DNA from 4 places in the Dermacoccus sp. Ellin185 genome. Region 4 is predicted to be linked to each of the others. Evidence: riboswitches for the same ligand, from Rfam matches in the RefSeq annotation. Region 4 holds a riboswitch; each other region holds the start of a gene.
The links. Region 4 has a riboswitch for S-adenosylmethionine ahead of HMPREF0321_RS12930 (TauD/TfdA family dioxygenase). Riboswitches for the same ligand answer to the same signal wherever they lie in the genome.
Positions count from the first base shown of each region.

Region 1: another riboswitch for S-adenosylmethionine. It lies ahead of HMPREF0321_RS11515 (homoserine O-acetyltransferase); the one in region 4 lies ahead of HMPREF0321_RS12930 (TauD/TfdA family dioxygenase).
Region 2: another riboswitch for S-adenosylmethionine. It lies ahead of HMPREF0321_RS03215 (MetQ/NlpA family ABC transporter substrate-binding protein); the one in region 4 lies ahead of HMPREF0321_RS12930 (TauD/TfdA family dioxygenase).
Region 3: another riboswitch for S-adenosylmethionine. It lies ahead of HMPREF0321_RS10635 (aminotransferase class V-fold PLP-dependent enzyme); the one in region 4 lies ahead of HMPREF0321_RS12930 (TauD/TfdA family dioxygenase).

Region 1 is NZ_AEIQ01000099.1:84,150-89,182, forward strand. It holds gene HMPREF0321_RS11505 (RNA polymerase sigma factor) at 1-450, opposite strand, end outside; gene HMPREF0321_RS11510 (universal stress protein) at 745-1,107, opposite strand; gene HMPREF0321_RS11515 (homoserine O-acetyltransferase) at 1,177-2,349, opposite strand; SAM riboswitch class IV at 2,384-2,492, opposite strand; gene HMPREF0321_RS11520 (hypothetical protein) at 2,582-3,520, opposite strand; gene HMPREF0321_RS11525 (EcsC family protein) at 3,793-4,479, opposite strand; gene HMPREF0321_RS11530 (PAC2 family protein) at 4,607-5,033, opposite strand, start outside.
Region 2 is NZ_AEIQ01000043.1:34,251-39,283, forward strand. It holds gene HMPREF0321_RS03195 (hypothetical protein) at 1-369, opposite strand, end outside; gene HMPREF0321_RS03200 (GNAT family N-acetyltransferase) at 366-1,427, opposite strand; gene msrA (peptide-methionine (S)-S-oxide reductase MsrA) at 1,582-2,229, shown strand; partial or broken gene HMPREF0321_RS15330 (neutral/alkaline non-lysosomal ceramidase C-terminal domain-containing protein) at 2,297-2,678, opposite strand; SAM riboswitch class IV at 2,891-3,002, shown strand; gene HMPREF0321_RS03215 (MetQ/NlpA family ABC transporter substrate-binding protein) at 3,174-4,181, shown strand; gene HMPREF0321_RS03220 (methionine ABC transporter ATP-binding protein) at 4,178-5,033, shown strand, end outside.
Region 3 is NZ_AEIQ01000095.1:245-5,277, reverse strand. It holds gene dapA (4-hydroxy-tetrahydrodipicolinate synthase) at 1-103, shown strand, start outside; gene HMPREF0321_RS10640 (ribonuclease J) at 103-1,782, shown strand; gene HMPREF0321_RS10635 (aminotransferase class V-fold PLP-dependent enzyme) at 2,065-3,630, opposite strand; SAM riboswitch class IV at 3,674-3,788, opposite strand; gene HMPREF0321_RS10630 (hypothetical protein) at 4,096-4,296, opposite strand; partial or broken gene HMPREF0321_RS10625 (DNA translocase FtsK 4TM domain-containing protein) at 4,367-5,033, shown strand, end outside.
Region 4 is NZ_AEIQ01000115.1:102,443-107,475, reverse strand. It holds gene HMPREF0321_RS17160 (FAD-binding oxidoreductase) at 1-763, shown strand, start outside; gene HMPREF0321_RS17155 (FAD-binding oxidoreductase) at 780-1,388, shown strand; gene HMPREF0321_RS12935 (cyclopropane-fatty-acyl-phospholipid synthase family protein) at 1,385-2,701, shown strand; SAM riboswitch class IV at 2,953-3,081, shown strand; gene HMPREF0321_RS12930 (TauD/TfdA family dioxygenase) at 3,092-4,045, shown strand; gene HMPREF0321_RS12925 (GNAT family N-acetyltransferase) at 4,249-4,821, shown strand.

The DNA.
Region 1 (5,033 bases), on a different contig from region 4:
GGGGGCCTCACTCGCCTCGTCGGCGGTGACGTTCTCGTCGAGCTCGGCGTCGGTCTCCGCCTCTACGGCCTTCTTCGCCGCCGTCTTCTTGACGGCAGCCTTCTTCGCGGTCGTCGTCTTGGCCGCGGTGGTCTTCTTCGCGGCAGCGGTCTTCGTCGCCGTCTTCTTGGCAGTCGACTTCTTCGCCGCGCTCTTGCGCCCGGTCGTCGTGGCGACGGCCTGGGCCGCGTGAACCTCGTCGAGCACGATCTCGATGCCCTCGGCCCCCAGCGCCTTCAGCACCGCCTTCTGCTTGGCCATGGAGATCTTCGCTTCTTCGAGGGCGGTCTTCAGCACCACGCTGTCGACCGTGCCGCTCGCGCGCCCCTGCTCGAACAGAGCAATGACCGCGGGATGGTCGATGTCCGCGGGAAGCGCGGGGGTCTGAGCCGTTTCGGACACTGAGGTCACCAACTACCTTCCGAGAGTGCACAACGCATCGGGCAGGCGCAATCGCGCGCCGAGCGCTTCGTACGAGGGAAGAGACGAACCACGGGGGCGGGATCCGACGAGAGCCGGTTGCCCGAGACTCACCTGAGCTCGCCTGGCACCGTGGTGCCTGATTCGATCCCCCGCGTCGCTTCTTTCACCATTATAGAACTCTGGGTCGAGAACCGCAGAATCACGGGGTTCAACGCCCCTGCGTGCGCGGGTGTTCCCGACCTGACGCAAGCGCGTTAGGCCGGGGTTGGGAGCAGCGCGAGATCAGTGCGCTGTGGGCTTGACCGCGAGGACGGGGCACGGCGCGTCGAGCAGCAGCCGCTGAGCGCTCGAACCGAGGATCAGCTTGCCGACGGGCGTGCGGCGACGCAGCCCGATGACGAGCAGCGCCGGGTCGAGTTCGGCCACCTCGTCGAGGATCACCTCGACCGCGTCCTGGCCCTCCTCCACCTGCACGACGCGGCCGCCGACCGCGTCCGCACTCTCCTGCGCGGCAGCGCGCGCGTCGTCGCTCGGGACGGTCGAGACGAGTACGAGCGGGCGCCCCAGCACACTCGACTGACGCACGGCCTCGGCCACCGCGGCCTCACCCTCCGGGCCCGGAGCGAAACTGACGACGACGGACATGCGCAACCCCTGTTCTGCGACTGTGGCGATCGGCTCACACGCTACCCGAGGTGCCGCGAGCGTCCGCCGTCACGCCACGGGACGGACGCGGCCCGCCTCGGCCGTGAGCGGCCGGGCGATGACCTCGCGCACGAGCGCCGCGATCTGGTCGGCTTCGATGAGGAAACCGTCGTGACCGTGCGGCGAGTGGATGAGACGCAGCCGTCCGCGCCCGTGAGCCCGGACGATGTCGGCGGAGGCACTGACCGGGAACAGCCGATCGGAGTCGACCGCGGCGACGACGAGCTCACCCCCGAACACCCGAAGCGCAGGCTCGATGCCGCCGCGGCCGCGGCCGACGTCGTGCGTCGCCATCGCCTGCGTGAGCCGCACATAACTCATGGCGTCGAACCGCGCGACGAGTTTCGCGGCGTGGTGCTCGAGATAGCTCTCGACGGCGAACAGGCCGCCGTCGAGCGTGCGGTCCGCTCCCTGCGACTCGCGTCCGAACCGCTCCTGCAACTCGTGCGCGCTGCGGTAGGAGGTGTGCGCGATCTGGCGGGCGAGCCCGAGCCCCGACGTCGGGAAGACGCCCTGCTCGAGGTAGCCGCCACCCCGGAAATCCGGGTCAGCTTCGATTGCCCGCACCTGCGTGTGCCCCCACGCGATCTGGTCGGCGCCCGCCGCCGCGCAGCTCGCGACGACGAGGGCGCGCTGCACCCGATGCGGGAAGGTCGCCACCCACTCCGCGGCGCGCATCCCGCCGAAGGAGCCGCCGATGACGGTGTGGAAGCGCGCGATGCCGAGAGCGTCGGCGACCCGCGCCTCGGCGCGCGCCTGATCCCTGACGCTGACGTGTGGGAAGCGCCCGCCCCACACCCGGCCGTCTGGTGCGAGCGACATGGGGCCCGTGCTGCCGCGACAGCCGCCGAGCACGTTGATCGCCACGACGAACAGCTCGTCGGTGTCGAGGGGCGCGCCGGGGCCGATGAGACCAGGCCACCACCCCGCCGTCGGCTGCCCGGGGCCGACCGGCCCGACGACGTGCGAGTCTCCGGTCAGGGCGTGCTCGACGAGGACGGCGTTGCTCGCGTCGTCGTTCAGCTCGCCCCAGCACTCGTACGTCATGACGACGTCGGGCAGGGCGGCGCCGTTCTCCAGCGTCAGGGTGCCGATGTGGACGGCACGTGCGTGCGGGTTGAACCCGTCGTCGGTGAGGGGCGCCGCGGGGTCGGCCACGGCGAGGCGACGGTGCGAAACCATGACGTCCTCGATTCCGAGGTGGGTCGCAACCCACCTCTCGCGCTTGCCGCCCACGGGCGGCCCTGTCGTCACCCGGGGCACCCCGCCGCGAGGGAGGGTTGCCGCTCAGCAAGCCGGGGCTTGTGTCGCTGAAACTCTTGACCTGCGACAGAGTAGGCGGCCCTGCCCGCGGCTTCCATCGCCCGCGCGGCGACGTCCACGATGTGGCGCGCTCCCACAACCGGCACGCTCGTCAGGCGACGGAACTCTGCCGAGCCTTCGTGTGGAGCGCACCGACGGCCTGCTCGTACGACAACCCCGTGCCTGTGATGTCGCGCAGCAGTTGCCCCAATGACGTCCGCCCGATGCGCAGCGACGCCGCGGCGCACGCACCGGCTCCCCGCAGGTCGCCTTCGCGCCAGGTCGCGGCGGCCTCGAGGGCCTTCCACGCGGCGCGGCCGTGGCGCGGCACGAGCGGCAGCCAAGTTCGCAGGCACGCGCTCGTCATCAGCGGGCCAGGCTCGCCGAGCGGCGTGCCCGGGCTCAGCAGACGAAACAGTTCGGGTGCGACGCACAGGAGGATCTCATCGCGCGTCGGGCCGTCGACGACAGCGTCGGCGAGCACCTGCAGGTCGGCGCTGCGGGAGCGTCGCCGGGTGCCCGACGCGGTGTCGGGGACGTCGCACAACCGTGCCCAGGCGGCTCGGACGTCGACGACGCTGGGAACGGGGCGCGCGGTGGCGGCCATGGCCTCGCCGCCGCGGCGGACGTCGCGAAGCTGCTCGCGGGTCTGCTCTGACAGGGACGGGATCTCGTGGATCGCGCCGTCACAGCAGCCGAGCTCGCATTCGATGGCCCACCAGTGCTCGTCGCTGGCACCGAGGACGTGGTGCAGCGGCACGCGGCGCTCGATGCGTTTCGCGAGGGCCGCGATGTCGACGCGGCCCGGCTCGCAGCGATAGGCGATGGCGATGGCGGCCTGCGCACCCATCGTCGCGCGCCGCTCAGCGACGACGTCGAGCATGTGCGCCGTCTCCCCGTCGCACGCATCGTCCGCCCAGCCGAGCACCCCCGCGAGCGCACCGTCACGTTCGAACAGGACGATGACGGCGCCCGCCCTCTCGGAGCCGACGAGATCGGGAAGGGCTGCCACCAGGGCGCTGAGGCCCTTGAGTCGTGTTGTTGTCTTCATGCCCCCAGCGAAACCCATGACGCCACCCGCGCGCTGACCACGAGCCACAAACCTGTGGACGAGGCATCCTGCGGGCCGCGAAACGGGCCGTAGCCGTCACACCTGTGGGTGAGTGGGCCGTTCGAGCAAGGCCAGGCGGGGGTTCGGGGCCCGTCAGATCGTCGCCCGGAAGCCCGTTGATGCGCACGGACGACACATCGCCGAACCGGCCCGGACACGCCGAACGCCACCCGTCGAAGACGAGTGGCGTTCGGGGTGGAATCAGGGCGACGTCAGGCTGACGGCGGGATCTGCGCGACGAAGTCGCGACGCGCCGACTGGGCGATCTTGCGGATGAGGACGACATCGAGGCCGCCACCGATGAAGCCGCCCGCCACGGGGATGAGGCGCGGAATGCGCGTGAGGAAGCGACGCCCCACCTGCGAGCCGAGACGGAACGCAACTGACTTGTTCACGACGGCGAGCGCCGCCGGCGGCAGCTTGCGCGTGGCGACGTTCGTCGCGACGCCACCCGTCATCGGGCCGAGGCCCTTGAGGACCTGCGTCGCGTCCGCACCGATGAGGTCGAGCAGGATCGCCGAGCGCACGGCTGGGTCGTCGACGTCGTGACCGTTGATGGCGGCGATTGCCGCGACCATGCGCGTCGCGACGGTGTAGAAACCGATGACGTTCGCGGGCAGTGCCACGGGGAGCGTGACGAAACCGCCGAGGTTGGTGAGGAAGCCGTTCGCGCCCGCGAGCTTCGTGTGTGATGCGACGACGTCGTCCATCGCCGCTTCCTTGGAGCCCGCCTTCTTCATCGCCTCGTCGGCGACGGCGCGGGCCGACTTGAACGTCGCCACGCCCCCGATGCCCACCGAGATGAGGTGCTGCGCCAGGGTGTTGGCCGTCGAGTCGAGCATGCCCGACGATTTCTCGGGGGCTGCAGGAGCCTTCTTGTCTTGACCGAATCCGAACATGAGGTGATCCTCCCAAGTTGGCGGGGGCCCGGCAAGCCACCGCAGGGGTGGCCGCAGCCAGGCGAGCGTTGCGAAGCCCGCGTGGCCGTCGGCTCAGACCGACGGCCGGCGAGAAGCGCTCGCGGGCTCACAACGAGCCCTTGGTGCCCGGATCCTCTCCCTCGGCGCGCAGGAACTGCTCCAGCTCGGCGCCGATCTCGTCTGCGCTCGGCAGGTCGTTCATCTCGGCGGCGAGGAGCGAGCGTCGACGACGACCCTCGGTGAAGGCGTCGTACTGCCGCTCGAGGCCCTCGACGACCTCGGTGACCTCGTCGTTCTCGCTGATCTGCTTGGCGATGTCGGCGCGATGCAGCCCGGCGATCGCGGCGAGCTCCTGAGCGGGGATCGCCAGCCCCGTCAGCCCGCAGACGGCCTCGAGCGCGGCGAGCGCGGCGTCCGCGAACTCGACCTGCGTGAGGTAGTGCGGCACGTGGATCGCGAAACCTGCGGTGTCCATGCCCGCCTCGGCGAGCCGGATGTGCATGAGCCCTTCGGCACTCGAGGGCACCTGGACG
Region 2 (5,033 bases), on a different contig from region 4:
CGCGCGCCGCCCCTCGACGACGTATGCCACGACGCGCTCGAGGTCGCGCGCGATGGCCGACGCGTCGTCACCGCTACGCCAGAGGTGACGCGTGGGTTGCGCTCGCCTCAGAGACGCCGGCAAGGCGCGCTCCGCCGCGCGATCGAGCCAGCAGATGGCTTGATCGTCCACGCCGTACAGCAGGAACGTGTCCTTGAGCTCGAACGTCACCCGCTCGGGCTCGTCGCGCAGGCCGAGGTCGTGCGCGACGCTGCGGGGCACGACGAACGGCTGATTGACCGGCATCGTCCACGTGCGCCACTGCAGCAGCTGCTCGTGCGTCACCTCGATGCCGAGCACCTCGCGTACGGGCGCCCCGGACGGGCTCATGCAAGCCTCTTCTGCCATTCGATCATCGTGCCCTCGCGTTCGTAGCCGAGCTCGGAGTTGATCCGCAGCATGTGGGTGTTCGTCTCGTCGTTCCAGGTGCGCTGCACCTCGACGCCCGGCGCGACCTGCGGCAGCAGCAGCGACACCGCAGCCTTGACCCGGTAGCCGAGCCGGCGCCCACGGTGCGCGGCCTCGACCAGGGTGTCGTCCTGGTAGGCAATCCAAGGCGTCTCCGCGGGAACGCTGACGTGCGTGAGCGCGGCCATCTGCCCGGTCGATCGGTGCCACGCCACGGCCTCGACGACGCGTCGGCCCTGAGCGCGTGCGGTGTCGAACAGCTCGCGCACCCGCGCGGCATCCCACGTCTCCGGTTCGATCGCAACGTCACCGAGCGGGGTGTCGGTCGACATCATCGCTCCGAGACGGGCCCGCTCCTCGAGCCACTGCGACGGGAGGTCGTCGACGGCCGTCTCGACGACATACTCGTCGTCGAACGCGAGGGCGGCACGCATCTGTGCGGCGACGGCGTCGCTGACCGGCAGACGCTGAGCGTTGCGCACGCACGTCTGGGCCTGGGCGAACCCGCGGGCAGCGAGGAAGGCGCCCCCGGCGTCAGGCTGGCCGACGGGCGTCTGCGTCTCGACGAGGACCGTCGTACGTCCCTCGTCCTGCATGATCTCCTCCGCGGCTGAGAGCAGCGCCGAGCCGACACCCCGTCGTCGCGCGGGAGCCAGCACGTCGAGGTGGAGAAACGCGAGGTGGGTGTTGTCGCGGCGCGGCAGGACGAGCTCGGCGGCACCGACGACGCCAGCCGCTGTGTCCACGCCATCATCCTGGATGTCGGCTGCTCCCCCAACGGCGTCGTCGTCGTATGAGGCTTCCCCCTCGACGGCGACGAACGCATGACGCGTCTCGGATTCCTTGCCCCACATGGCGCGCAGCTCGTCGGCGGGGTAGGCGGTCGTGTGCTTGCCCCACTGCTCGTGGCCCACCGTCATGAAGACCTGCGCCCAGGTGTCGAACAGCGGGTCGGACGGGCCGATCTGACGAATGCGCATGGCGACATTGCACTCAGCACCAGCTGCGTACGCAACCGGTTTTTCGGCGCGTCCGCCTGGATCGCGCGACAACCCGTTCATGCCGGCGGAGGCTCGGGCCGGAATGCCTCGACCGCCGGCGGTGTTGTCTCGGAACCCGAAGGAAAGGCACCTCATGTTCACTCGAAAGCACACCCGAACGCCCGAGGCGAGCGACCTGCACGACGTCCTCGACGTGCCGATGTTCTCCGAACTGCCCGACGGCTCGGCGACCCTGTACGTCGCGATGGGCTGCTTCTGGGGCGCCGAACGCATCTTCTGGAAGATTCCGGGCGTCGTCACCACGGCCGTCGGGTACATGGGCGGCCACGCCACCGAGCCGACGTACGAGGACGTCTGTGGCGGCGGCACGGGCCACACCGAGACGGTCATGGTGGCCTACGACCCGTCGCGCGTGTCCGAACGCGAGCTTCTCAAGGCGTTCTGGGAGAACCACGACCCGACGACCGCGAACCGGCAGGGCAACGACGTCGGCACGCAGTACCGCTCGGCGATCTACTGGACGACGCCGCAGCAGGAGCGCGCTGCCCGCGAGACGTCCGCGCTCTTCCAGGAGGCACTCGACGACGCGGGCCGCGGCGCCATCACGACCGAGATGCGCCCGGCCGACGAGGCGGGCCCCTTCTGGCCGGCGGAGCTGTACCACCAGCAGTACCTGTCCAAGCACCCGGGCGGCTACTGCAACCACGGCTTCAAGGGCGTCACGTGCCCCGTCGGCGTCGCCGACCTGCCCGCGCAGACGGACGTCCTCCCGCCACGCTGACGACGACATGCACGGCGGCCGCTGAGCCGGCGGCCAATCAACCGGCCACCGCGGCGCACCGGCCGTCTCAGCGCACCTGGAAGGCCCGGCTCGTTCCGGTATGGGCACTGACCTTGCCGTTGCACCCGTTCTTCCAGTTGCCCTGCTGCACGAGGCGATACGTGCCCGCGGGCGTGCCGCGACGTATGCGCCACTCCACGGTGCATCGCGAGTACGAGACGCCCTCGCGCGACCAGACGTACGAGGTGTCCCAGTCGTGGTCGTCGGACGTCGACCCACGACGAGCCGACCTGACGCTGCACCTTGACGAACGTGCCCCTCGTGCGGAAGTCATTCTTCGGGTGGCCGCCGCGGAAGACCGCCCGCACGCTCGAACCAGCCGAGCACGTGGCGTCCGGCTGGGTCAGGACGCCACCGAAGTGCTGCCCGGGTGGGGCGTCGTCGAACACGACGCCGGGGCCCTCGGCGCGTGACCGACGTCACACTCATCACCCACCTAGACGATCGTCCAAGCGGTGTGAAGAAATCACTCACCCGAGCCTCGACGGCGAAAGACGCCGCATCAGCCACCCCGGATGTCGCACGTCACAATGTTCGCCCACGTCTCATCTCCAGTGCCACAACTTGACGCTTTGTCGTGCGCGGCTCTAATCTCGCTGCTGGTCAAGAGATCCGATGCAAAGCCCTGGCTGGTCGGACGGCAACCCTCACACGCGTGGCGGGGTGCTCCAGGTGATGACCCGGCCGCGTCGACCACGCGGCAAGCACGCTCGGCACCCAACGTGACGGCATCCTCGTGAGCCTTCCGTTGCGCTGCCCAGGCCCCGAAAGGCATGCCCCGCACGACACCGCGCCCCACCCCGGCGCCCCCGCCTTCACGCTGACTCCGCGCACCCGCGCCAGCTCCGCGCATTCGCATCCTTGCCGCCTCACCAGGAGAGATCATGACCGACAAGCACACCCCCGCCGACGAGACCTCGACGCCCGCCTCGTCCACGCATGACGCCACGAGCGCCGAGAACGGCGCGAGCGCCCTGCCCCCGAAACCGAAGAACAACACCGGCAAGTACGTCGCGATCGGCGCAGGCGTCCTCGTCGTCGCGCTGGCCGCCGGCATCGGGGCCAAGGTGTTCGGCGGGAGCAGTGACGACAAGCTGACCCACCTCAAGGTGGGCACGACGGAGGCGTCGGACCCGTACTGGAACCAGCTCGTCAAGGTGGGCAAGGACAAGTACGGCCTCGACATCGAGCCGGTCAACTTCTCTGATTACACCCAGGCCAACCCCGCGCTCTCCGAGGGCCAGGTCGACCTCAACCAGTTCCAGCACCTGCAATTCCTCGCCGACTACAACACCAAGGCGAAGCAGAACCTCACGCCCATCGGGGCGACGTACATCGTCCCGCTGGCGCTGTACTCGAAGAAGCACACGAGCGTCGGCCAGTTCCCCCAGGGCGGCAAGATCGCCATCCCCAACGATCCGACGAACCAGGCACGCGCCTTGCTGCTGCTGCAGAGCGCCGGACTGCTGAAGCTCAAGGGTGGTGGCACCTCGCTGTCGACCCCGGCCGACATCGACGCCGGCGCCTCGAAGGTCACCGTCACAGCGGTCAACGCCGAGCAGACCGCCGCTGCGCTGCCGTCCGTCGACGGCGCGATCGTCAACAACAACTTCGCCGCGGATGCGAAGCTCGACCCGAGCAAGGCCCTGTTCAAGGACGACCCGCATGCGGCCTCGTCGAAGCCGTACATCAACGTCGTCGTCGCGCGCGCCGCGGACAAGGACAACGCCGACTACGCCAAGTTCGTCAAGGCCTACCACGACCCGAGCGTCGAGAAGCTCATCGAGGAGCGCACGAAGGGCACGAGCGTCCTCGTGAACAACTCCGCCTCCGACGTGCAGGGCATCCTCGCGAAGCTCGAGGCCCAGATCAAGGCGAAGGGATCGAAGTGACGGGCCCCTCCCCCACACTGACGAAGGCCGCCGCGCCGGCGAGTGACACCCCGCCCGCCGTCGCCTTCCACGATGTCGGCAAGACGTTCACCCGCGGCAAGAACCAGGTGACGGCTCTCGACGGCATCACGACGCAGGTGGAGCGCGGACGCATCGTCGCCGTCATCGGTTTCTCCGGCGCCGGCAAGAGCACCCTCGTCCGTCTCATCAACGGCCTGGAGACGCCGACGCGCGGCCACGTCGAGATCGACGGCGTCGACCTCGCGTCGCTGTCCGCGAAGCAGGTGCGCGAGCTGCGCGGTCGCATCGGCATGGTGTTCCAGCAGTTCAACCTCATCCGCTCGCGCACGGTGTACGCCAACGTCGCCTACCCCCTCGAGGTCGCCGACTGGGACAAGGCGCGCCAGGAGGCGCGCATCACCGAGCTGCTCAGCTTCGTCGGGCTCACCGAGAAGGCGTGGGCCTACCCCGACGAGCTCTCCGGCGGGCAGAAGCAGCGCGTCGGCATCGCCCGTGCGCTCGCGACGAACCCGGAGATCCTGCTCGCCGACGAGTCCACGTCCGCGCTCGACCCCGACACGACGAAGGACGTCCTCGCGCTGCTGCGCCGCGTCAACGACGAGCTCGGCGTGACGATCGTCGTCATCACCCACGAGATGGACGTCGTGCGTGAACTCGCCGACGCCGTCGTCGTCCTCGAGGCCGGCCGCATCGTCGAGTCCGGGCGCACCGTCGACGTCCTCGGCGCGCCGAAGGCGGACGCGACGCGCCGCCTCGTCGACGCCACCCTGCGCAACGTGCCCGACGCACGCGAGAGCGCCCGGCTGCGCGCTGCCCACGACGGGCGCCTCG
Region 3 (5,033 bases), on a different contig from region 4:
GGGCGTCATCGACTCCGACGCCATCCGCCTGCCGCTGCTGCCCGCGGACGAGGCGATGTACGCCGTCCTGCGTGACGGCCTGACGAAGGCGGGGCTGCTGTGATGGAGAGTTCGCTCGAACTCGGCCCGCCGCCCGCGCTGGCGAAGAACGGTGCGCGCGTCATCGCGCTCGGCGGTCTCGGCGAGGTCGGCCGCAACATGACGGTCGTCGAGTACGGCGGACGCCTGCTCATCATCGACTGTGGTGTCCTCTTCCCCGAGGATCACCCGGGCGTCGATCTCATCCTGCCCGACTTCGACTACCTCAAGGATCGCCTCGACGACATCGAGGCCATCGTTTTGACGCACGGTCACGAGGACCACATCGGCGCGGTGCCGTACCTGCTGCGCATGAAGAACGACATCCCGCTCATCGGCTCGACGCTGACGCTCGCGCTCATCGAGGCGAAGCTCAAGGAGCACCGCATCCGCCCGTACACGATGGCGGTGAAGGAGGGCCAGCTCGAGAAGATCGGCCCGTTCGACTGCGAGTTCGTCGCCGTCAACCACTCGATCCCCGACGCGCTCGCCGTCTTCGTCCGCACGCCCGCAGGCAACCTGCTGTGCACCGGCGACTTCAAGATGGACCAGCTTCCGCTCGACGGCCGCATCACCGACCTGCGCGCGTTCGCGCGGCTCGGTGAGGAGGGCGTCGACCTGTTCCTCACCGACTCGACGAACGCCGAGGTGCCCGGCTTCACGACGCCGGAGAAGGACATCACGCCCGCGATCGAGCGCGTCTTCGAGAAGGCGGAGCGACGCATCATCGTCGCCTGCTTCTCCTCGCACGTGCACCGCGTGCAGCAGGTGCTCGACGCCGCCGAGGCCCACGGGCGCAAGGTCGCGATGGTCGGGCGCTCGATGGTGCGCAACATGACGATCGCCGCCGACCTCGGCTACCTGAAGGTGCCCGACAACGTGCTCGTCGACATCAAGAAGCTCGAGCAGATGCCCGAGGACAAGCAGGTGCTCATCTGCACCGGCTCGCAGGGTGAGCCGATGGCGGCGCTCGCGCGCATGGCGAACCGCGACCACCGTATCGACGTGGGGGAGGGCGACACCATCCTCATGGCGAGCTCGCTCATCCCGGGCAACGAGAACGCCGTCTACGGCCTCATCAACGGCCTCATGCGTCTCGGCGCCAATGTCGTGCACAAGGGCAACGCGATGGTGCACGTCTCGGGCCACGCCTCCGCCGGCGAGCTGCTGTACTGCTACAACGTCGTCAAGCCGAAGAACGTCATGCCGATCCACGGCGAGTGGCGTCACCTCGTCGCCAACGGCAAGCTCGCCGCCGCGACGGGTGTGCCGAGCGACCAGGTGCTGCTCGCGGAGAACGGCGTCGTCGTCGACCTCGTCAACGGCAAGGCTGCCATCACGGGCGCGGTGCCGGTCGGGTACGTCTACGTCGACGGTTCGCTCGTCGGTACGACCGACGAGGACATGCTCAAGGACCGTCGCATCCTGCGTGACGAGGGCTTCGTCACCGTCATCGTCGTGCGCGACGCGAAGACGGGCGCGATCCTCGCCGGCCCCGACATCCGCACGCGCGGCTTCGCCGAGGGCGACGAGGTGTTCGACCGCGTCCGGCCGAAGATCGAGCAGGCGCTGCTCGAGGCGCGCAACAAGGGTGTCAAGGACAGTCGCCAACTGCAGCAGGTCATCCGCCGCGCAGTCGGCGGTTTCGTCGGCGGTAAGCTGCGCCGCCGACCGATGATCATCCCGGTGGTCATCGACGCCTGAGACCTCGGGGGGTATGTCAGGGGGTTGTGCGAGGCGGCTGAGATCGCCTCTGACTGTCCATCTCGGATGAATGAAGGGTGCGACCCTGTGACGCGTCGCACCCTTCATCCGTTGGGGTGCAACCGGATTCGAAATAGACTTCGAGGTTTGCTATTGAGCGTGGTCAAAAACTCGCATCAGCGCGCGAGCGGACCCTTCGACAGGAGCCACCGCGTCGGCATCCCGTATCTGACGAAATGCGGCGGTGAGCCCCTCGCTGGGGCCCACCGCCACTCGTTCTCCTCACCAGGGGCGGGGCTCTGAGAGGTCTCGTCGGTCGGTGACGGGGCTCCACCCGAGGCCCGGGGTGTGGGTGTAGTCGAAGGCGGGCCCATGGGTGACGAGAGCACGCACGGCGTCGACGAGGCGTCGTGCGTGCTCTGTCGTCGTTGCGAGACCGATCGAGGCGCGCACTGCCGTCGCGCCCTCGCCGAGGCGCGCGTCGCAGAGCAGGTGAGCGCAGAATCGCCCGTCGCGCACAGCGATGCCGTGCTCGTCTGCGAGCACCTGAGCGACGAGCGTCGGGTCGTACCCGGCGACGGTGAACGTCGTGACGCCGACGTTGTCGCTCGCATTCCGCCTTGGCGCGCCATCGTCGAGGTGAGCGTCCGCGGCATTCTGCTCGTCGAAGAGTTCGACGATCCTCACGCCGTCGATCGAGGCGAGACCGTCGCGGACGATGGCGTGGATCTTCTCCTCGCGCGCCTCGGCTTCGCCGCGCTGCGCGGACAGCGTCGAGGCTGCGGCCGCGAGCGCGATGGCCCCGACCGCGTTCGGGGTGCCGCCCTCGTGGCGTGCGGGCGCGGGCGCCCAGGCGACGTCGCCGGCGCCTGACGCATCTCCGCTGACGCGGTGGCTCGCGCCGCCGGCGCGGAAGTACGGAGGGGCGGTGTCGAGCCAGTCGCGGCGCCCGACGAGGGCTCCTGAACCGTACGGCGCGTAGGCCTTGTGGCCGGACAGAGCGACGTAGTCGATGCCCCAGGCGTCGATGTCGACGCGGCGGTGCGGGGCGAGCTGCGCGGCGTCGAGAGCCGTCCGCGCCTCATGCCGGCGGGCGACGGCGGCGAGGCGCTCGATGGGCCACACCTCGCCCGTCACGTTGCAGGCGCCGGTGATGAGGACCAACACGGGAGCATCGTTGTGGGCGCGGAATTCCGCCAGAGCGACGTCGAGGTAGCCCTCAGCCTCGGCGTGAGAGTGAGGGATCGGCAGCCGCGTCGTCCGCTCGTCCGCCCACGGCAGCAGCGCCGCGTGGTGCATCGAGCGGAACACGAAGACCTGCGTCTGTTGCGGCAGACAGTGGGCCAACAGGTTGAGCGCGTCCGAGGTGTTGCGCGTGAAGACGGTGACGTCGTCCTCGCGCGCGCCGACGAACGCGGCGACCTCCTGCCGAGCCTCCTCGTACCACCGGGTCGTCAGCTGCGACGCCCGTCCCGCACCGCGATGCACCGAACCGTACGTGCGCAGGGTCGTGTCGACGGCCCGCGCGGCGGCCTGCAGCGCGGGAGCCGTCGCGCCGTGGTCGAAGTTCGCGTGCTCGACGACGCGCCCGTCGAGCGTCGCGACGCCGAGATCGGCGCCGATCGTGGCCAGGGCGGCATTGGCCTGCTGCGGCGCGTCCGCGCGATGATAGGTAGCCGTGGGCGTCTCGCGACGGGACCCGCCGGGGTGCGCGGGCTGGGTGTGGTGACGCTCGGGGTCCGCGACGGGAGTCCCGGGGGTTACGGCGTGAGCGGGGCGGGTCGTGTGGCTCGCAGCGTGGCGGCGCGCGTCGGAGTCAAGGATCGAGAGAATGGCAGAACGGGGCATCGAGGCTCCTCGAATCAGGGGCCTCGCCGTCGCCAGATGGCTCGGCCCGCGCTTGCCGACACCGGTGCTGGTGGCGGCCAGGTCGTCACCCGGAGCACCCCACCGCGGTGGAGGGTTGCCGTCCAGCAAGCCGGGGCTGTGCGCTGGAACTCATGACCTACGTGAACGCTCGCACCCGGCCCTCCGCCGCGTCCACCGACGTGCGGCCAGAGGTTCGCATCGTGAGATCACCTGTGGGATCGCGGATGGCGAGCGCCGCGCGCAAGAGTCGGCGTCTCGCGGTGGGGATGCCCGTGGTCCCCCGGGCAGCTGGCGGCGCCTCCGACACGGGTCAGGGCGCTGTCGGATGCGAGCGCGTCAACGCGCCAGCGCGTCGGGACGCGGATTCGAAGGTGTCGAGCCGACCCGCCGTCACCATTGGACCCGTGTCACGGCGTGGGTCCGCGAAAACGGCCGGAACCCCCACTAGCCTTGCGGGGTGGCGACCCGAAACAGACCAGCGAACGACAGCGTCCTCGTCGCGAAGAAGGCCTCTTCGCAGCCGCGCGCCAAGAGCTCGCGCCCGGCCGGCGCATCTGCGGCCTCGACGACGCGCGCCCGCACGACCCCGCCGAAGTCGAGCGCACCACGTTCGGGCGGCACGACGAAGAATGCACCCGCGCGCAAGACCGGCTCGTCGCGAGGGGCTGCTGAAGCGCGTCCCTCCGCGTCCGGTCGCGCTGCTCGTGGCGCGTGGATGGGTGTTTCGCACGTCGCCGGCGGCACCGTCCGCCGCGTCGGCGCCGCCGCTTCTGACCTCGAACCCGAACACCGTCGCGACGGGCTCGGTTTCGCCCTCCTCGCCCTCGGCATCGTCGTCGCTGCGCGGGAGTGGTGGGGGCTGCCCGGCATGTTCGGGGACGTCGTCCACGCCGTCGCGGCCGGCACGTTCGGCGTCATCGCCTACGTCCTGCCCGTCGTCCTCACCGGCATGGCCATCCACATGTTCCGCCACCCGCGGGGGCACCAGCCGACCAACCGCATGACGATCGGGCTGACGATCCTCGCGCTCGGCTCGACGGGGATCGCCCACCTCGTCGGCGGGCGTCCGTCGACAGGGGATTCGACCGCGGTGCGCGGCGCAGGCGGCATCCTCGGCGTCATCACGGGAGGGCCGCTGTCTGCCGCGCTCACGGTGTGGGGCGCGGGCATCATCCTCGCGCTCGTGTCGTTCTTCGGTTTCCTCGTGCTGACGCGCACGCCCGTCAATCGCATCCCGCAGCGCATCCGCGAGGTCGAGGCGCAGATCTTCGGCCACCCCCTCGATGAACGCGACGACGAGGGCGAGCTGCTTCAGCGTGACGCCGTCGCCGACGACCTGCACGGCGCCGACATCGGCAACCGCGCGCGGGGCGGCTCGCGTC
Region 4 (5,033 bases):
TAAGAAAAAACAGCCCAGTGTGGAACTGGCCGGTGAGGCCGCTCACGCCTCTGCCGTCGCGCAGTTGAGGGCCTCCTTCGAAGCCATCCCCGCCGGCGCCACGGTGCGCCTCGCGAAGAAGACCTCGAACCTCTTCCGTCCGCGTGAGAAAGCGAAGGTAGGCCTCGACGTCAGCGGCCTCACGGGCGTCATCAGCATCGACGCCGACGCTCGCACGGCCGACGTCCAGGGCATGTGCACGTACGAGAACCTCGTCGACGCCACGCTCGAGCACGGCCTCATGCCGCTCGTCGTCCCGCAGTTGCGCACGATCACCCTCGGCGGCGCCGTCACCGGCCTCGGCATCGAGTCGACGTCGTTCAAGAACGGGCTGCCGCACGAATCCGTCCTCGAGATGGACATCCTCACCGGCACCGGCGAGCTGCTCACCGCCTCGCCGACCAACGAGCACGCCGACCTCTTCCGCGCCTTCCCCAACAGCTACGGCAGCCTGGGCTACGCGACGCGTCTGCGCATCGAATTGCAGCCGATCGATGACCTCGTCGAGACGCGCAACGTGCGGTTCGCGAGCGTCGCAGCCATGACGCGAGCGATCGACGCCATCGTCGAGACCCGCGAGTGGCAAGGCGAACGCGTCGACGGCCTCGACGGCATGATCGTCAGCAAGGACGAGGCCTATCTCGTGCTCGCCACTCTCCCGAGACGCGCCGCCGCCCGACGCGACTACACCGGGGCAGAACATCTTCTACAAGAGCATCAGTGAGCTCGACCGCGACACCTTGAGCGCGCACGACTACATCTGGCGTTGGGACACCGACTGGTTCTGGTGCTCCGACGCGTTCTTCGCACAGAACCCGAAGGTGCGACGCGTGTGGCCGCGCAAGTACCGTCGCAGCGACTTCTACCACCGCATCGTCGGGTGGGAGAACCGCTGGGGCTTCGCCGCGAAGATCGACGAGATGCGCGGCGAACTGCCGCGCGAGCGCGTCGTGCAGGACGTCGAAGTGCCCCTCGAACAGCTCGAGACGTTCATGCCGTGGTTCGACGAGCACGTCGGCATGACGCCCGTGTGGGTGTGCCCGCTGCGCCTGCGCGGCGACGACGCGTGGCCGCTGTACCAGCTCGAACCGAACCGCACGTACGTCAACGTCGGGTTCTGGGGCACCGTCGCCATCACCCCCGGGCGGTCTGACGGCGACGTCAACCGCGACATCGAGGCCGTGCTGCCGACGATGCACGGCCACAAGTCGCTCTATTCCGACGTCTACTACGACGCCGAGACGTTCGAAGCGCTGTACGGCGCAGCCGAATACCGCCGCATGAAGACGAAGTACGACCCGCAGGGCCGCCTTCTTGAGTTCGCTGACAAGATGAGGACGCACGCATGAGCCAGACCACGACCGCCACCCCCCTCGTCGCCCAGGCCGTCCAGGCCGTGTTGGAGGAGCCGTTGCCCTTCCGCATCACGGCGTACGACGGCACCGACATCGGCCCGCGTGACAGCGACATCGCCGTGCGTGTCGAGAGCGAGGAGGGGCTGCGCTACCTCCTCAGCGCCCCTGGCGATCTCGGCCTCGCCCGCGCCTATCTGACGGGCACGCTGACCGGCACCGGTTTCCACCCTGGTGACCCCTACGAGGTGTTCAGCCGCATCAAGCGTGACGTGCGCACGAAGCAGCTGACGCCGAAGGGCGTTGCGTCGGCGCTCGCGCCCGTCGTCAAACAGCTGGGGCCGAAGGCGTTCGTCCACCCGCCGCTGCCCGAGGTCGAGAACGAGCCCCGCTGGAAGCGCCACCTCGCCAAGGTGAACCCGGTGGGCCGCGCCGCCGACTCGATCAAGCACCACTACGACGTCTCGAACGCGTTCTACGAGAAGGTGCTCGGTGAGTCGATGGCCTACACGTGCGCCGTGTTCGACACGCTGGACGACACCCTCGAGGAAGCGCAGGAGCGCAAGTTCGCCCTCGTCGCCGACAAGCTCGACCTGCAGCCCGGCCAACGGCTGCTCGACGTCGGCTGCGGCTGGGGCGGCATGGCGATGCACGCCGCTCGCGAGCGCGGCGTCCACGTCATAGGCGTCACCCTGAGCAAGGAACAGGCCGAGTGGGGTCAGCGCGCCGTGCGTGAGGCGGGCCTCGAGGGCCTCGTCGAGATCCGCCACGGCGACTACCGCGACGTCACCGAGACGGGCTTCGACGCCGTCAGCTCGATCGGCCTCACGGAGCACATCGGCGTGAAGAACTACGCCAACTACTTCTCGTTCCTGCACTCGAAGCTGCGCGACGGTGGCCGCCTGCTCAACCACTGCATCACGCGTCGCGACGACTCGGCATCGGCCAAGCCGGAGCCGTTCACCGATCGCTATGTCTTCCCCGACGGCGAGCTCGCCTCGCCGGGGCGGCTCATCAGTGGGTGCCACGACGCCGGTTTCGAGGTTCAGCATGACGAGAACCTGCGCCTGTCGTACGCCCTGACGCTGCGCGACTGGTGCCGCAACCTCGAGGCGAACTGGGATTTCTGCGTCGCCGAGGCGGGCCTGCCGACCGCGCAGGTGTGGGGCATCTACATGGCCGGTTCACGCCTCGGGTTCGAGGAGGGCTGGCTGCACCTGCACCAGGTGCTCGCCACGAAGACGACCGACAACGGCGACAACGGCGGCTACCCGCTGGGCTCGCACTGGGCGTCGCGTCGGCAGGGTTGACCTGTTGCGCGCACGGTGACGGCCGACGACCTCGACGAGGTCGTCGGCCGCTGTCGTGTGCCGGGCATCGCCCCGGGCCAGCGACGGCGGGTGAGATGGCGGATCGCGAGCACTGACTCGCCCCGTAGCAGCCGTGTCGTGATGCCGCGCACGGTGCCGGGCGTGGTTGGAACCCGAAGGCGCGTCCGGTGCCCGGGCAGCCCCTTTGCATAACTCGCTATTTTGAATAGGTGAGTGCTACGTTATGCGTGGGTCACGAGCCCCGGCGCGAAGTCTCGGCTGGCCGGGCGGCAACCCCCATGCGAACGCACACGGTGCGCCGGGGTGCCCCGAGTAACGACCCGGCCGCCCGTCGACCGACGCGGCGGCAAGCGCAACGAAGGGTCTGCCATGACACTCCTCGACACCACGCCCGACACGAACGTCGACTCCGCGAGCGGCGCAGCGGCGCGCCACGGCGGCACCGTCGCGACGCCCGGGCTGCGCATCGAACGCCTCGGCCCGGCGTTCGGCGCAATCGTCCACGGCGTCGACCTCGCGCAGGTCGACGACGCGATAGCGTTCGACCTGCGCCGCGCGCTGCTCGCGCACAAGGTGCTCTTCTTCCGCGGTCAGGACGCGTTCGACGACGACGCGCAGGTGCGCCTCGGCAACCTGCTCGGTGAGCTGACGGCGGGTCACCCCGTCGCGAGCACGCACGAGCGCAAGGAGATCTACTCGATCGACTCCTCCGACCCCGAGTTCTCGTTCTCCGACGAGTGGCACACGGACGTCACGTTCATGAAGGAGCCGCCGGCCATCAGCATCCTGCGCGCCGTGACGCTGCCCGACTACGGCGGCGACACCTCCTGGGCCGACGCTCAGGCGGCGTACGACTCGCTGTCGAAGCCGTTCCGCGGCCTCGTCGACCAGCTCATCGCCGCCCACGACGGCAACCGCGAATGGGGCGCGTACCTGCGCAAGCATGGTGGGCAGGAATGGAACGGCAAGGTCGTCACCGAGCTGCCCGTCGTCGAGCACCCCGTCGTGCGCGTCCATCCCGAGACGGGACGGCGTGGGCTGTTCGTCAACCCCGGTTTCACCTCCCACGTCGTCGGCGTGTCGCAGGCCGAGTCGCGGGCGATCCTCGACGCGCTGTATGCGCACCTGACGCAGCCCGAGCACACGATCCGTCACCGCTGGGCGCCCGGCGACGTCGGCATCTGGGACAACCGTGCGACGTCGCACTACGCCAACCGCGACTACGTCGACGCCAACCTCGGCCCGCGCGCCATGAGGCGTGTGACGGTCGGGGGCGACAAGCCCGTCGGCGTCAACGGGCTGACGGGTGGCGCGGCCGCCTGACGGTGCGAACTGACATGACGCGGTGCGGGTCTCTGGGGCCCGCACCACGTCGTCATGTACCCCACTGCGATTTTCGTCCCCCTTCGCGAATCCCGTCCACATCGGCGAATCCTGTCCCCATCGGCGGTTTGCGTGCACATTCGTCCAGCCGGCCGTCGGGAAAATCAGTCGCCGGGGGCGTCGCACGGTGATGGAATGACGGGATGCTGACGCTCATCAGGCCCGACGCCGCTCGCTACGACGACTGGAGGGGCGCGTTCGACGAGTTCGGCGCGTCGCCGAAGGACGGCACGGGCTATCGTCGCGACGACATCGTCGACACGTCGCGCGCCGGGTTCGACGCCTACCTCGCCGATCGTGCGCGCCAGGGCGATACGACCGTCCCGCCGCCTGAGGGATTCGTGCACTGCAGCTATTTCTGGGTGTTGGACGGCCCGCGGGCGGGGGAGGGCGACATCGTCGGATTTCTGGCCCTGCGTCACACCCTCACCGAGGTGCTCTATGAGGCGATCGGTCACATCGGCTACTCGGTGCGTCCCAGCGCTCGTGGGCGGGGCGTCGCCAAGGGCGCGTTGATGCTCGGTCTCGACGAGGCGCGGGCGCTCGGCATCGAGCAGGTGCTGGTGTGCTGCAGCACCGAGAATCCGGCGTCACGCGCCGTCATCGAGAAGTGCGGCGGGCAGTTCGAGGACGTCCGCTCCCACCCCGCGTTTCCGGGCGAGACGCGTCGCTACTGGTTCGGCTCGCCGCCGTGGCCGCAGGGCCCGACGGCCTGACGGCGCCTACGTCGGCTGCGAATGTGACCGAGAATCGCAGACGGGGGCAGGAACCGCAGAAGGGCACGGTGTAGGGCGGCCCGGCCGAACCCCAATCTCCATCCGAGCCCGGCCCCCAACCCATCCGCCGACGTCGTGACCGGGATGTGATTTTCTCGGTCCGCGAGTAGAGACTCCGTACCCACGGGTAGACCCCTAGTGTGGCCTTACTC